One region of the Streptomyces sp. NBC_01707 genome, then DNA from elsewhere that is predicted to be linked to it. Evidence: riboswitches for the same ligand, from Rfam matches in the RefSeq annotation. Region 1 holds a riboswitch; the other holds the start of a gene.

Region 1 (7,689 bases):
GGGCTCGGCAGCGGCGAGGAGAAGGACGACACCATGTCGATGGCGGCCGCCGACCCCGGCACCGTCAAGCCGGTCGCCGCCAACAACAAGCTGGACACCCAGCTCGCCAACCTCAGCGCCGACGCGGAGAACTTCGCCGACCGCGCCAGCCGTACCCAGGAGCGCATCGACCTGAAGGAACGGCAGGCGGCCGAGAAGAAGAAGCGCGAGGAGGAGGCCGCGCGCAAGGAGGCTCTGCGGCCCAAGTTCCTCCTGCCCGTCGCGCAGCACGGCCTCAGCGCCTACTTCGGCCAGGCAGGCGTCAACTGGATGTCCGTGCACACGGGCATCGACTTCCCCGTCTCGTACGGCACTCCGGTGATGGCCGCGACGGACGGCACCGTACGCACCCAGTGGAACAGCGCCTACGGGAACATGGCCATCGTCACCACGGCCGACGGCACCGAGACCTGGTACTGCCACCTCAGCAGCACCAAGATCCGCTCGGGCCCGGTCAAGGCCGGTGACGTCATCGCATACTCCGGGAACTCCGGGAACTCCACAGGCCCGCACCTGCACTTCGAGGTCCGGCCCGGTGGCGGCGCGGCCATAGACCCGCTGCCCTGGCTCCGCAGCCACGGCCTCGACCCGACCTGAGCAGCCGCGAGGGTCCACGGCGAGAGGTGGCAGGCACCCTCCCGGTGGCAGGCACTCCGCGCCCGCCACCGCCGCTGGTGCCCCCAGGGGCGTCCTAGAGCTTCTCCACCGGCGCGTACCGCAGCAGCAGCTTCTTCGGCCGTTCGTCCCCGAAGTCGACCGTCGCCTTCGCCTGGTCGCCGACCCCCTCGACCGCCGTCACCGTGCCGAGCCCGAACTGGTCGTGCGTGACCCGGTCCCCGACCACCAGCGTGATCGTCGGCTTGTCCGAGGTGCGCCGGGTCGCGAAACCCGAGGGGCCCGAGCGCGAGCGCGACGAGGACAGCGACGACGTGATCCCCGACGTCGGTCCGGCCGGGGCCGCCATCGGTCCGGTCCGCTTCCACTGCAGATGCTGGTCCGGAATCTCCTCGAGGAACCGCGACGGCGGGTTGTACGAGGGCTGCCCCCACGCACTGCGCATCGCCGCCCGGGTCAGATAGAGCCGCTCACGGGCCCGGGTGATCCCGACGTAGGCGAGGCGCCGCTCCTCCTCCAACTCCTTGACCTGTCCCAGCGCGCGCATGTGCGGGAAGACGCCGTCCTCCATGCCGGTCAGGAACACCACGGGGAATTCGAGGCCCTTCGCGGTGTGCAGCGTCATCAGCGTGATGACGCCGGAGCCGTCCGTGTCCTCGTCGGGAATCTGGTCGGAGTCGGCGACGAGCGCGACCTTCTCCAGGAATTCGGCGAGCGTGCCCGCACTCGCGCCTTCCCCTGCGTCGGCCTCCCCCCGCTCCTGCTCGAACTCGAGCGCGACGGCGGCGAGTTCCTGAAGGTTCTCGATGCGGGTCTCGTCCTGCGGGTCGGTGGACGCCTGGAGTTCCGCGAGATAGCCGGTCCGCTCCAGGACCGCCTCCAGCACCACGGCGGGGCCCGCGCCCGACTCGACGATCGTGCGCAGCTCCTCCATCAACGTGTTGAACCGCTTGACGGCGTTGGCCGAGCGGGCCGCCATGCCGTACGCCTCGTCGACGCGGCGCAGTGCCTGCGGGAACGTGATCTTCTCGCGCAGCGACAGGGCGTCGATCATCGCCTCGGCGCGGTCGCCGATGCCGCGCTTCGGCACGTTCAGAATGCGGCGCAGCGGGACGGTGTCCTCGGGGTTGGCGAGGACCCGGAGGTAGGCCAGGATGTCCCGGACCTCCTTGCGCTCGTAGAAGCGCACGCCGCCGACGACCTTGTAGGGCAGGCCGACGCGGATGAAGATCTCTTCGAAGACGCGGGACTGCGCGTTCGTCCGGTAGAAGATGGCGACATCGCCCGCCTTGGCGTCGCCCGCGTCGGTCAGCCGGTCGATCTCGTCGGCGACGAACTGCGCCTCGTCGTGCTCGGTGTCGGCGACATAGCCGGTGATCCGGGCACCCTCGCCCGCGTTCGTCCAGAGGTTCTTGGGGCGGCGGCTCTCGTTGCGTTCGATGACCGCGTTGGCCGCGGAGAGGATCGTCTGCGTGGAGCGGTAGTTCTGCTCCAGCAGGATCGTCGTCGCGTTCGGGTAGTCCTCCTCGAACTGGAGGATGTTGCGGATGGTCGCGCCGCGGAAGGCGTAGATCGACTGGTCCGCGTCACCCACGACACACAGCTCGGCGGGGGCGTCGGCCGGTCCGGCCGGGCCCACCAGTTCGCGTACGAGCGTGTACTGCGCGTGGTTGGTGTCCTGGTACTCGTCCACGAGGACGTGCCGGAAGCGGCGGCGGTAGTGCTCGGCGACATCCGGGAACGCCTGGAGCAGATGGACCGTCGTCATGATGATGTCGTCGAAGTCCAGTGCGTTGGCCTCGCGCAGCCGGGACTGGTACATCGCGTAGGCCTGGGCGAGCGTCTTCTCGAAGCCGTCCGCGGCCTGCCCGGCGAAGGTCTCCTCGTCGATCAGCTCGTTCTTCAGGTTCGAGACCTTCGCCGTGAACGACTTCGGCGGGAAGCGCTTCGGATCGAGGTCCAGATCGCGGCAGACCAGGGCCATCAGCCGCTTGGAGTCGGCGGCGTCGTAGATCGAGAACGACGAGGTGAAGCCGAGCTTCTTCGACTCACGGCGCAGGATCCGCACGCACGCGCTGTGGAACGTCATGACCCACATGGCGTTGGCGCGCGGTCCGACGAGCTGCTCGACGCGCTCCTTCATCTCGCCCGCGGCCTTGTTGGTGAAGGTGATCGCCAGGATCTGGCCGGGATGCACCCCGCGCTCGGCCAGCAGATGGGCGATGCGGTGGGTGAGCACCCGGGTCTTGCCGGAGCCGGCCCCGGCGACGATGAGCAGCGGCGACCCCGCGTGCACGACGGCGGCACGCTGCTCGGTGTTCAACCCGTCGAGCAGGGCGGCGGCGTCGATGACGGGGCGGTGGGCGCCGTCCCGGTAGTACGCGTCCCTGGGCGGCGGGGGCGCGTCGAACACGCCCGCGAAGAGATCCTCCGGCACCGCTTCGGGTGCGGAGTCCTCGGGGGGCGGCGGGGGCTCTTCCTCCGAGTGCTGGAGGCCGGCCAGGAAGCTGTCGTCAAAGAGGCTGCTCATCGCTTGACGAGTCTAGGCCGCCGCACCGACACCGTGCGGCCGCATGGCGAACCGCACCCGGCGCACGGGCACACAGGGAGAGCGTGCGCCCACACCGCGTAGAGGAAGAGGGGGCGGCCCGGCCCGCATCCCCGGCTCCGCCGACAAGGTCACGAAAATGTATCGGGCATATCGAACATCAACCTTCACAGCGGCACCACGGGTTGGCTAGCGTGCTCGATCGGGCGGCCCGTACCCCCTGAGGCGAACCACGCCGAGCGGGCGCCCACGCCGAATCCGGGCTGCCCTCGCGGGAGTTCGGAACCGGGGACCCACATGCATCACCGGGGTGAATCGGTCCATATCTCCACATCCGGACCGTAGGGCAGCCTTCCGTTCCGCCCGAACCCGACAGCTAACCCGGTAGGCGGTCCACGGAAGGAGATGCCGGCCTTGGCGTCGCATCGCAAACCGCGCACCCGGATGCGCTCCACCACGCCCGCCGTCGGGCTCACGACGGCCGCCCTGGCGGGTGTGACCCTGCTCTCCACACAGAGCGCCACGGCCGCCCCGGCCTCGCCGAAGCCCAGCATCGAGGACGTGCAGAAGAAGGTCGACGACCTCTACCGGCAGGCGGGCACCGCGACCCAGCAGTACAACCAGGCGAAGGAGGCCTCCGCCGCGCAGCGGGGCAAGGTCGACGCGCTGCTGGACGACGTCGCGAAGCGTGCCGACAAGCTGAACGATGCGCGCAGGGCGCTCGGCAACTACGCGGCGGCGCAGTACCGCACCGGCTCCATCGCGCCGAGCGCCACATTCTTCCTGGCCGACGACCCGCAGTCGTACTTCGACGAGAACCAGCTGATGGCCCGGATGGCGGGCCGGCAGCAGAAGGCGGTCACGGACTTCCGTACGCAGCAGGCCGCGGCGTCGAAGAAGCGCACCGAGGCGGCGAAGAGTCTGGAGACGCTCACCGAGTCGCAGGCCACGCTGCGGACCAGCAAGGAGAACGTCCAGAAGAAGTTGGGCGAGGCCCGCGCGATGCTGTCGAAGCTGACGGCCGAGGAGAAGGCGCGGCTCGCGGCGCTGGAGCGGAAGAAGGAGGCGGAGGCCAAGCGCAAGGCCGAGGAGCTGGCCCGTCAGCAGGCGGCCGCCAAGGCGGAGGCGGACCGCAAGGCCGAGGAGGCCGCGAACCAGGCCGGATCCGGCGGTGACACAGGGACCGGGACCGGATCGGACAGCAGCGCCACCACGAAGGCCGACAAGGTCCTCGCCTTCGCCCGCGCCCAGTTGGGCAAGCCGTACGTCTGGGGCGCGACGGGCCCGTCGTCGTACGACTGCTCGGGGCTGACCCAGGCCGCCTGGAAGGCGGCGGGCGTCGACATACCCCGTACCACCTGGGACCAGGTGAAGATCGGCACGCGGATCGCGACGGCGGATCTGCAGCCGGGCGACCTCGTCTTCTTCTACGACGACATCAGCCACGTCGGCATCTACAAGGGCGACGGCATGATGATCCACGCGCCGAAGCCGGGCGCGAACGTCCGCGAGGAATCGATCTACTACATGCCGATCTACGGCAGCGTGCGGCCCGGGTAGCCACGGCCCCGGACGGCGACGGGCCCCCGCCGGAAGGATCCGGTGGGGGCTCGCGCCATGAAGGACAGGGACCGGCCCGGGCGGCAGCGGCCGGCTCAGGTCCAGAGCGTCGCGATGAAGATGTTGGCGACCGTCAGCCCGCCGACCGCCGCGAAGACGCCCTTCTCGACCCTCTCCTCGTCCCGCTTGACGTACACCAGCGCGAGGATCACGACCAGGACCGCCAGCTTCACACCGATCTTGATGTTGTTGACCGGCTGGTCGTCCGCCTGGTTGAGCCCGACCAGTGCGATACCGGTGACCAGCATGGTCAGCGCCCCGTGCAGCATCGCCGGGACGAAGCGGGCCGTGCCCGACCCCATCGCCTTCATCTGGGTCAGGAAGCCGCCCAGGAGTGCGGCGATGCCGATGATGTGCAGCGCGACGAAGACATTGATCAGTACGTCCATGGGGCCGCAGCCTAGCCGGGGCCATAGCACCGCTCTCCGGCGAGGTGGGGGCTCCTTGGCGTTTCACTTATATTTGTACCAATTGCCTGACTCTGGCGCGTTTTCTCCGATCACTTGATGGCATCGCCTCGCCAAATTCGGGCAATAGGCGTCATTACGACTCTTCCTCGTGCCCCGGGTTTAGCGTCCCTATCCAGGTGGCCGGCTTCACCGACGCTCCGTACCCGGGCGGCGGCCCGGTCACCCCGCCGAAGAGTCCGGCGGCGCGCGGCTCCCCCTGCCGGCGTCGCCGTCGGACCTTCGCGGGCCCGCCGGTAGGCCCCGACGGGCAGTCGACAGCAAGGAGCCCCGCCCTCGTGGCAGCGCATCGGAAACCCAAGCAGCGCCCGTGTACCGGCTCTGCTGCCCGCACCGCAGCCACCCTCGCGTTCGCCGGGGCCGCAACCGCCGCCGCCCTGCCGGGTGCCGCACACGCCGATCCGCAGCCCACACCAGCTCAGGTCAAGGCCAAGGTGGACCGGCTGTACCACGAGGCGGAGGTCGCCACCGAGCAGTACAACGGCGCGAAGGAGAAGGCGGCCGCCACCACCAAGTCCCTCGGCGCACTGCGCGACGAGGCCGCCCGCAGGACCGAACGCCTCAACGCCTCGCGCAACGCACTCGGTTCGCTCGCCGCAGCGCAGTACCGCACCGGCGGCATCGACCCCGCCGTACAGCTGGCGCTCTCCTCCGACCCCGACGAGTACCTGCAACGCGCCTCGTACGTGGACCGGATCGTCGACCGGCAGGCCACCCAGGTCTCCCAGGTGCAGCGGCAGGTCACCGAGATCGCGCAGCTGCGCGCCGAGGCGAAGGAGGAACTGGCGGCACTGGGCACCCGCCAGGCCGAACTGAAGAAGCACCGCACGACGGTCAGGGCCAAACTGGCCGACGCCCAGCGGCTCCTGGACACCCTGTCGCCCGCGCAGCGCGCCGCGTACGAGCAGTGGGACACCGCACGCTCCGCCGCCGGCCACGCCGATCGCAGCGACCGGCGCGCCGGCGCCGCGCAGGCCGCCCCCAACGCCCGCGCCGCGGAGGCCGTAGCGTTCGCCTACGGGGCGCTCGGCAAACCGTACGTCTGGGGTGCGACCGGTCCGACCTCGTTCGACTGCTCGGGGCTGACCCAGGCGGCCTGGCGCTCCGCCGGCGTCTCGCTCCCGCGCACCACGTACACGCAGATCAACGCCGGAGAGCGGATCTCCCGCACCGAACTCGCCCCGGGCGACCTGGTCTTCTTCTACTCCGGCGTCAGCCATGTCGGCCTGTACATCGGTGACGGCTTGATGATCCACGCGCCGCACCCCGGTGCACCGGTCCGCGTCGCGCCGATCGACGAAATGCCCTTCGCCGGAGCGACCCGGGTGGCATAGGCTCCCGGCTGCCGCAGCTCCGAGTCCCCACCGGACCGGTCGAAGGAGACTCATACATGCCCATGGACGCGGACGTCCAGAGTCACACCCGTACGCTCGCCCTGCGCTCCCCCGATCATCTCCGGATCGGTCCGTTCACCGTCCGCCACAACCCCGACTGGCAGCTGAAGTACGCCAATTACGCGATCCCGGACCAGGGGGCCGAGCCGACGGCGGCCGATGTGCAGGCGCTGATCGCCGCGTTCCGCGAACGGGACCGGATGCCGCGTCTGGAGTATCTGCCCGGTGGGGCACCCGCGGTCGAACCCGCGCTGCTCGCCGCCGGTTTCACCGTCGAGAACCGGGCCCCGATCCTGGCCTGCTCCCCCGCCGACCTCCTGCCGCCGAAGCCGGTGGACGCCCTCGTCATCACCGAACCGGCCACCGACGCGGAGTTCGACGCCGCCGCCCGCGTACAGCACCACGGCTACGGCGGGACGGGCGAACCAGAGGGCGGCGAGGCGGCCTGGCTGCGCAACGCGGCGGCGGGCGGCGGCGTTGCGGCCCTCGCCACCGTGGACGGCGTGCCGGCGGGCGTCGGCGGCTGCTCGGTCCCCGTCGACGGCCTCACCGAACTGGCCGGTCTCGCCGTCGCCGACGCGTTCCGCCGCCGCGGCATCGGCGCCGCGCTCTCCGCGCATCTGACCGCGACCGCGTTCGCGCGGGGCTGCCGGGTGGTGTGGCTGGAGCCGGGCGACGCCGACGTGGAACGGATCTATGCGGGCATCGGATACCGCAGGATCGGCGAGAAGCTGAACATCTCGCTCGACCCCGCCTGAACACTCCGGAGTCCCGGCTCCGCAGGAACGCCTCCGGTGTCCCCGCCCGCCGGGACCCTTCCGGAGTTCAGACCAGCCGTCGGGCCGTCGCCCACCGCGTCAGCTCGTGCCGGTTCGACAGCTGGAGCTTCCGCAGCACCGCCGAGACATGCGACTCGACCGTCTTCACCGAGATGAACAGCTGCTTGGCGATCTCCTTGTACGCATAGCCGCGCGCGATCAGCCGCAGCACCTCACGCTCGCGCTGC
Region 2 (7,689 bases), 1.4 Mb from region 1:
AGGAGAGCAGCACCCGGCACGGGTCGTCCGCGACCTCCAGCGGTACCGCAGCGACCTGCGCACCGGCCGACTCCAGCAGCACCGTACGCCGGTCGGTGCCGAACTTCTTGGCGACCGCGGCCAGTTCGGTGGAGACCAGCTTGCGCAGCTCGGCGTCCGATTCGAGGATCGCGGTCAGCTCGTCGATCTCGGTGTTGAGCCGGTCCCGCTCGCTCTCCAGCTCGATCCGGTCGAACCGGGTGAGCCGGCGCAGCGGGGTGTCCAGGATGTACTGCGTCTGGATCTCGCTCAGCGAGAAGTGCTCGATGAGCCGCTCCTTCGCCTGCGCCGAATTGTCACTGGAGCGGATGAGCCGGATGACCTCGTCGATGTCGATCAGCGCGACGAGCAGACCCTCGACCAGATGGAGCCGGTCGCGACGCTTGGTCCGGCGGAACTCGCTGCGGCGTCGTACCACGTCGAAGCGGTGGTCGAGATAGACCTCGAGGAGCTCCTTGAGGCCCAGCGTGAGCGGCTGCCCGTCGACCAGCGCCACATTGTTGATGCCGAAGGACTCCTCCATCGGCGTCAGCTTGTAGAGCTGCTCCAGAACGGCCTCGGGCACGAAGCCGTTCTTGACCTCGATGACCAGGCGCAGGCCGTGCTCGCGGTCGGTGAGGTCCTTGACGTCCGCGATGCCCTGGAGCTTCTTCGCCGAGACCAGGTCCTTGATCTTGGCGATCACCTTCTCGGGGCCGACGGTGAACGGCAGTTCGGTGACGACCAGACCCTTGCGGCGCGCCGTGGCGTTCTCCACGGAGACGGTCGCACGGATCTTGAACGTGCCGCGGCCGGCCGCGTACGCGTCCTTGATGCCGCCGAGGCCCACGATCCGGCCGCCGGTCGGCAGGTCCGGACCGGGAACGAACCGCATCAGGGTGTCCAGGTCCGCACCCGGATGTTTGATCAGATGGCGGGCGGCGGCGATGACCTCGCCCAGGTTGTGCGGCGGCATGTTGGTCGCCATGCCGACCGCGATCCCGGACGAGCCGTTGACCAGGAGGTTCGGATACGCGGCCGGGAGGACGACCGGCTCCTGCTCCTGGCCGTCGTAGTTCGACTGGAATCCGACGGTGTCCTCGTCGATCGACTCCGTCATCAGCGACGTGGCGTCGGCCATCCGGCACTCGGTGTACCGCATGGCGGCAGGCGGGTCGTCGTTTCCGAGCGAGCCGAAGTTGCCGTGTCCGTCGACGAGGGGGAGCCGCATCGAGAACGGCTGCGCCATCCGCACCAGCGCGTCGTAGATCGACGCGTCGCCGTGCGGGTGCAACTTGCCCATGACCTCGCCGACCACGCGGGCACACTTCACATAGCCGCGGTCGGGGCGCAGCCCCATTTCGTTCATCTGGTACACGATGCGGCGGTGCACCGGCTTCATGCCGTCGCGGGCGTCCGGCAGGGCCCGTGAGTAGATCACCGAGTACGCGTACTCGAGGAAGGAGCCCTGCATTTCGTCGACGACGTCGATGTCGAGGATCTTCTCCTCGAAGTCGTCCGGCGGCGGGGTCTTCGTACTGCGGCGGGCCATCGCTGCTGCGACTCCTTCACAGATCTGTTCGGGCAACCTCTGGTTCTGACGCGGACCATTGTGGACCGCCGCACTGACAACCCCGACCTCGACCCGTCTCTAGGGGCCGTCCGGCGCTGTTTCACGCGAACTTCCACGGCACGGGAACTTCGCCAGGTGTCGGTCCGCTTGCTTACAGTGGCAGGTCTCGCAGGAAATCCAGTATCGCGATCGAAGGGACGTACATGCCCATGGGTCACACGGCCACAGCCCAGGCCGGCTCCGGCGGCTTGACAGCGACCGAGCACCGTCTGGCCAACGGCCTGCGCGTGGTGCTCTCCGAGGACCATCTGACCCCGGTCGCCGCGGTGTGCCTCTGGTACGACGTCGGTTCGCGCCACGAGGTCAAGGGGCGCACGGGTCTGGCTCACCTCTTCGAGCACCTGATGTTCCAGGGTTCCGGACAGGTCAAGGGGAACGGACACTTCGAACTGGTGCAGGGGGCCGGCGGCTCCCTCAACGGGACCACCAGCTTCGAACGCACCAACTACTTCGAGACGATGCCCACGCACCAGCTGGAGCTGGCCCTGTGGCTCGAGGCCGACCGGATGGGCTCACTGCTCGCCGCGCTCGACGACGAGTCCATGGAGAACCAGCGGGACGTCGTCAAGAACGAGCGCCGTCAGCGCTACGACAACGTGCCGTACGGCACGGCGTTCGAGAAGCTGACCGCCCTCGTCTACCCGGAGGGCCACCCGTACCACCACACCCCGATCGGCTCGATGGCCGACCTGGACGCCGCGACGCTGGAGGACGCACGCACCTTCTTCCGTACGTACTACGCGCCCAACAACGCGGTGCTGTCCGTCGTCGGCGACATCGACTCCGAGCAGACGCTCGCCTGGATCGAGAAGTACTTCGGCTCCATCCCGTCCCACGACGGCAAGCAGCCGCCGCGCGACGGCGCGCTCCCCGATGTCATCGGCGAGCAGTTGCGTGAAGAGGTCCGTGAGGAGGTCCCGGCGCGGGCGCTGATGGCCGCCTACCGGCTGCCGCACGACGGCACCCGGGAGTGCGACGCCGCCGACCTCGCGCTGACCGTGCTGGGCGGTGGCGAGTCCTCCCGGCTGCACAACCGCCTGGTCCGCCGCGACCGGACGGCCGTCGCGGCCGGATTCGGGCTGCTGCGGCTCGCCGGTGCGCCCTCGCTCGGCTGGCTGGACGTGAAGACGTCCGGCGGGGTCGAGGTGGCGCAGATCGAGGCCGCGGTCGACGAGGAGCTGGCCCGGTTCGCGGCCGAGGGTCCGACACCAGAGGAAATGGAGCGCGCCCAGGCCCAGTTGGAGCGCGAGTGGCTGGACCGGCTCGGTACGGTCGCGGGCCGCGCCGACGAACTGTGCCGGTTCGCCGTGCTGTTCGGCGACCCGCAGCTCGCCCTGACCGCCGTCCAGCGGGTGCTCGACGTCACCGCGGAGGAGGTCCAGGCGGCTGCCAGGGCCCAGCTTCACCCCGACAACCGGGCGGTACTCGTCTACGAGCCGGTCGAGCCGGCCGAGTCCACCGACGGGGCGGCCGCCGACGAGACGGACGCCGACACCGACGCGCACGAAGGGGCGGACAAGTGACCGACGCTGCCGCGACTGGAGTATCGATGGAGTACCACCCGCAGCCGGCCCCGGGCACGGCCAGGCCCTGGGCCTTCCCCGCCCCCGAGCGCGGCGCCCTGCCCAACGGGCTCACGGTGCTGCGCTGCCACCGCCCCGGCCAGCAGGTCATCGCGGTCGAGATCTACCTCGTCGCCCCGCTGGACGCCGAACCCGAGGGCCTCGACGGTGTGGCCACGATCATGGCGCGGGCGCTGTCCGAAGGCACCGACAAGCACTCCGCGGAGGAGTTCGCAGCCGAGCTGGAGCGCTGCGGGGCCACTCTCGACGCGCACGCCGACCACCCCGGCGTCCGGGTCTCCCTCGAGGTCCCGGTCTCCCGGCTGGCCAAGGCGCTCGGTCTGGTCGCCGAGGCGCTGCGGGCACCCGCGTTCTCCGACAGCGAGATCGAGCGGCTGGTACGCAACCGGCTCGACGAGATCCCGCACGAGCAGGCCAACCCCGCCCGCCGCGCCGCAAAGCAGCTCTCCAAGGAGCTCTTCCCGGCCACCGCGCGGATGTCGCGCCCGCGCCAGGGCACCGAGGAGACGGTGGAGCGGATCGACTCCGCGGCCGTCCGCAGCTTCTACGAGGCGCATGTGCGCCCGTCCACCGCGACCGCCGTGGTCGTCGGTGACCTCACGGGCATCGATCTGGAGGCGTTGCTCGCCGACACCGTGGGCGACTGGTCCGGGAACAGTGCCGAGCACCGGCCGGCCCCGCCGATCACCGCCGACGACACCGGCCGGGTGGTCATCGTCGACCGTCCCGGAGCCGTGCAGACCCAGCTGCTGATCGGCCGGATCGGCGCCGACCGGCACGACAGCGTGTGGCCGGCCCAGGTCCTCGGCACGTACTGCCTGGGCGGCACGCTCACCTCCCGGCTGGACCGGGTGCTGCGTGAGGAGAAGGGCTACACGTACGGCGTGCGGGCCTTCGCGCAGGTCCTGCGGTCGTCGGCGCCGGACTCCGCCTCCGGGGCGACGGGCGCCGCGATGCTGGCCATCAGCGGTTCGGTGGACACGGAGTCCACCGGACCGGCGCTCGGCGACCTGTGGACGGTCCTCCGGACGCTGGCGGCCGAGGGCCTGACCGACGCCGAGCGCGAGACGGCGGTGCAGAACCTCGTGGGTGTCGCCCCGCTGAAGTTCGAGACGGCGGCCTCGGTCGCGGGCACGCTCGCCGACCAGGTCGAGCAGCATCTCCCGGACGACTACCAGGCGCAGCTGTACGCCCGTCTCGCCGAGACCGGCACGGTCGAGGCGACCGCGGCGGTGGTCAGCGCCTTCCCGGTGGACCGTCTGGTCACGATCCTCGTCGGCGACGCCGCGCAGATCGAGGAGCCGGTCCGGGCGCTGGGCATCGGTGAGGTGTCGGTCGTCACCGGCTGACGAATCGGATAGCCCATAGCGAGACAGAGGGAGACCCCGCGAGCCGATTCTCGCCGGGGTCTTCCCCTTTGTCCGTATTGCCCGATAACTGCCTGTGTGCCCTGTGGGATGTGCTACAAAGCGCCCTGTCCGTTTGGTGAATGAAAGTCCCCCCGCTTAGCGTCGGCAGCGCTGTCCGTCACCCGTATGCCGCATCCGCGGCGCCGGGCAGCTATCGCCGAGTCCCCGTCAGGCGCGAGCCTGGGGAGCCGGGGACCCACGCAGTCCCTGGGGTGAATCGGATGCCTGCGCGCCTCTTCAGGGGCCCGCGGATCCGTAGGAGACCTTCCTGCTCCGAACCCGTCAGCTAACCCGGTAGGCGAGAAGGAAGGAAAGGACCAGCCACCTCATGGCGTTCACCCGCCCCACCGGGAAGCACCGTGCCCCGAACCGTCTGACGCGCAAGAGCGCGCAGGTAACCGGCATCGCAGCTCTGGCCACCACCGGCGTCATCGGTGGGCTGGCCTCTCCGGCGCTCGCCGCCGGCACCGAAGCCCCCTCCGTCAGCGAGACCGGCCTGAACCAGGTCATCGCCATCGAGGGCACCCTCGCCGAGCAGGTGGCCACCCAGGCCGACGTGCAGAAGCACCAGGCCGAGGTCGCCGCCAAGGTGAAGGCTGCCGCGAAGGCGAAGGCCGATGCCAAGGCGAAGGCCGAAGCGAACGCCAAGGCCGCAGCCAAGGCCAAGGCCGAAGCCCGCGCGAAGGCGGCCCGTGAGATGAAGGCGCGCGCCGCCCGTTCCGCCGAGCGCACCCGCCTCGGTGCCTTCCAGCTCCCGGTCGCCGGTTCGTACGTCACCACCGGCTACAAGTCCAGTGGCTCCCTCTGGTCCTCCGGCCGCCACTCGGGCATCGACTTCCATGCCGCCTCCGGCAGCTCCGTCGTCGCCGTCGGCGCCGGCACGGTCGTCGAGGCCGGCTGGGGCGGCGCGTACGGCAACAACATCGTGCTCCGGATGACGGACGGCACGTACACCCAGTACGGCCATCTGTCGTCGATCGGTGTGTCGGTCGGCCAGAGCGTCGGCGCGGGCCAGCGGATCGGTTTCTCCGGCTCGACCGGCAACTCCACCGGACCGCACCTCCACTTCGAGGCCCGGACCACGCCGTCGTACGGCTCCGACATGGACCCCGTCGCGTACCTGCGCGCCCACGGCGTCACCGTCTGACCGACGCGGCACCGCCGAAGGCCCCGGCTTCCCGCCGGGGCCTTCGGCGTACCCGCACCGGCCCCCGCCGGAGACGCTCGCCGAACCGTCTTCGGACCAAAAGATATTCATGGATTTCGACCCGGCGTCGGAAATGCAGCCGCATTGCAATAGAGTCACAGAACAGGCGTCGATCGGCCGCGTTTCGCGGGGATTAAGGCGGAGGTTCGGACATGCGCATTCCGGCGCATTCGGTATGCACGGCAATCCGTGACGACATCGTCTCCGGTGTCTTCGAACGCGGCAGCAGACTCACCGAGGAACTGCTCGCACGCCGTTACGGGGTCTCCCGGGTCCCGGTACGGGAAGCGCTGCGCACCCTGGAGTCCGAGGGTTTCGTGGTCACCCGCCGGCACGCCGGCGCCTGTGTCGCCGAGCCCACCGAGCAGGAGGCCGCCGACCTGCTGGAGGTCCGGATGCTGCTGGAGCCACTGGGTGCGGCCCGTGCCGCGCAGCGCCGCACCGAGGCGCACCTCAAGGTTCTCCGTGGCCTGGTCAGGCTCGGTCAGGAGCGGGCCAGACGGGGTGAGGGCGAGGATCTGCGCTCGCTGGGCGGCTGGTTCCACGAAACGCTCGCCCAGGCCTCCGGCAGCCCCGGGCTCATCGCACTGCTGACCCAGCTCCGGCACAAGATCGCCTGGATGTACGCGGTCGAGCAGCCGGCCCGCCCCACCGATTCCTGGGCCGAGCACGGGGCCATCGTGGACGCGGTCGCGCGCGGTGACGCGGAACGGGCCAGGGCGCTGGCCGCTCAGCACGCCGAGCGCGCCACCGCCGCGCACCGGCTGCGGCGCGCGGACCGCATCCCCGGCCGGGACGCCGCCCCGCCGCGGCCCGGCCGGGTGAGAACTTCGCAACATGTCGTAAACACCGCGAGCGGCCGTCATTAACACATGCGCCGTATACAAAGAGATGCAATTCGGCGGGGCTTTGTTTCGGCTGCCCGAATTCACTCCGGAAATCTCGGAAACCGACTCGGGAGCGGACCGGTGATCGGCGCGACTCGCGAAAACGAAAGAGCCGCGGCTCCGGTCGACGGTGCCGCGGCTCTGCCGCAGAAATGCGTCCGGCTCGAACGGCCGGCGAGGTCCTGAATCAGACGGTCTCCGGGAGCTCGTCGAGCCCCTCCGCGACCAGCCTCGCCAGCCGGTCGAGTGCGGCCTCGGAGTCGTCCGCCTCGGAGGAGAGCACGATCTCCTCGCCGCCCTGCGCGCCGAGGCCGAGCACCGCGAGCATCGAAGCGGCGTTCACCGGGCTGCCGTCGGCCTTGGAGACCGTCACGGGGACGCCCGACGCCGTGGCGGCACGGACGAAGATGGAAGCGGGGCGGGCGTGCAGGCCCTCGGTCCAACCGACATTGACGCGGCGCTCAGCCATGGTTCTGCCCTTCACGAATCAATGGTTGTCTAGACCAGTCTCTCATGTGGTGCGCGATGTCCCGCCCGACCCGCGACCCGGTGCCGCAGCCCGTGCCGCAAGGCCGATCGGCCCTCTCAGACTGCCCCGGCCCCGAGCCGTACGCGACCGCTGACCGAGCCGTAGGCTTTGGCCATGCAGCCCACGCCGGAGCAGAGTCCGCATCACGCGTACCCCGACCACTGGGAAGCGGACGTCGTGCTCCGCGACGGTGGCACGGCCCGGATCAGGCCCATCACCACGGACGACGCCGAGCGGCTGGTCAGCTTCTACGAGCAGGTTTCTGACGAGTCGAAGTACTACCGGTTCTTCGCCCCTTATCCGCGGCTCTCCGCCAAGGACGTGCACCGCTTCACCCATCACGACTACGTCGACCGGGTGGGTCTCGCCGTCACGGTCGGCGGCGAGTTCATCGCCACCGTCCGCTACGACCGGATCGACGCG

What was found. Region 1 has a riboswitch for cyclic di-AMP ahead of OG963_RS19585 (C40 family peptidase). Riboswitches for the same ligand answer to the same signal wherever they lie in the genome.
Positions count from the first base shown of each region.
Region 2: it holds a riboswitch for cyclic di-AMP, as region 1 does, so the genes downstream of both, OG963_RS13255 (M23 family metallopeptidase) here and OG963_RS19585 (C40 family peptidase) in region 1, are expected to answer to the same signal.

Region 1 covers NZ_CP109190.1:4,378,304-4,385,992, forward strand. Annotated here, with positions in the region: gene OG963_RS19575 (M23 family metallopeptidase) at 1-636, shown strand, start outside; gene pcrA (DNA helicase PcrA) at 731-3,184, opposite strand; cyclic di-AMP (ydaO/yuaA leader) riboswitch at 3,443-3,609, shown strand; gene OG963_RS19585 (C40 family peptidase) at 3,617-4,762, shown strand; gene OG963_RS19590 (hypothetical protein) at 4,858-5,211, opposite strand; gene OG963_RS19595 (NlpC/P60 family protein) at 5,568-6,623, shown strand; gene OG963_RS19600 (GNAT family N-acetyltransferase) at 6,680-7,441, shown strand; gene OG963_RS19605 (response regulator transcription factor) at 7,509-7,689, opposite strand, start outside.
Region 2 covers NZ_CP109190.1:2,969,207-2,976,895, reverse strand. Annotated here, with positions in the region: gene OG963_RS13270 (DNA topoisomerase (ATP-hydrolyzing) subunit A) at 1-1,570, opposite strand, end outside; gene OG963_RS13265 (pitrilysin family protein) at 1,795-3,174, shown strand; gene OG963_RS13260 (pitrilysin family protein) at 3,201-4,583, shown strand; cyclic di-AMP (ydaO/yuaA leader) riboswitch at 4,789-4,959, shown strand; gene OG963_RS13255 (M23 family metallopeptidase) at 4,972-5,790, shown strand; gene OG963_RS13250 (GntR family transcriptional regulator) at 6,003-6,719, shown strand; gene OG963_RS13245 (HPr family phosphocarrier protein) at 6,925-7,206, opposite strand; gene OG963_RS13240 (GNAT family N-acetyltransferase) at 7,381-7,689, shown strand, end outside.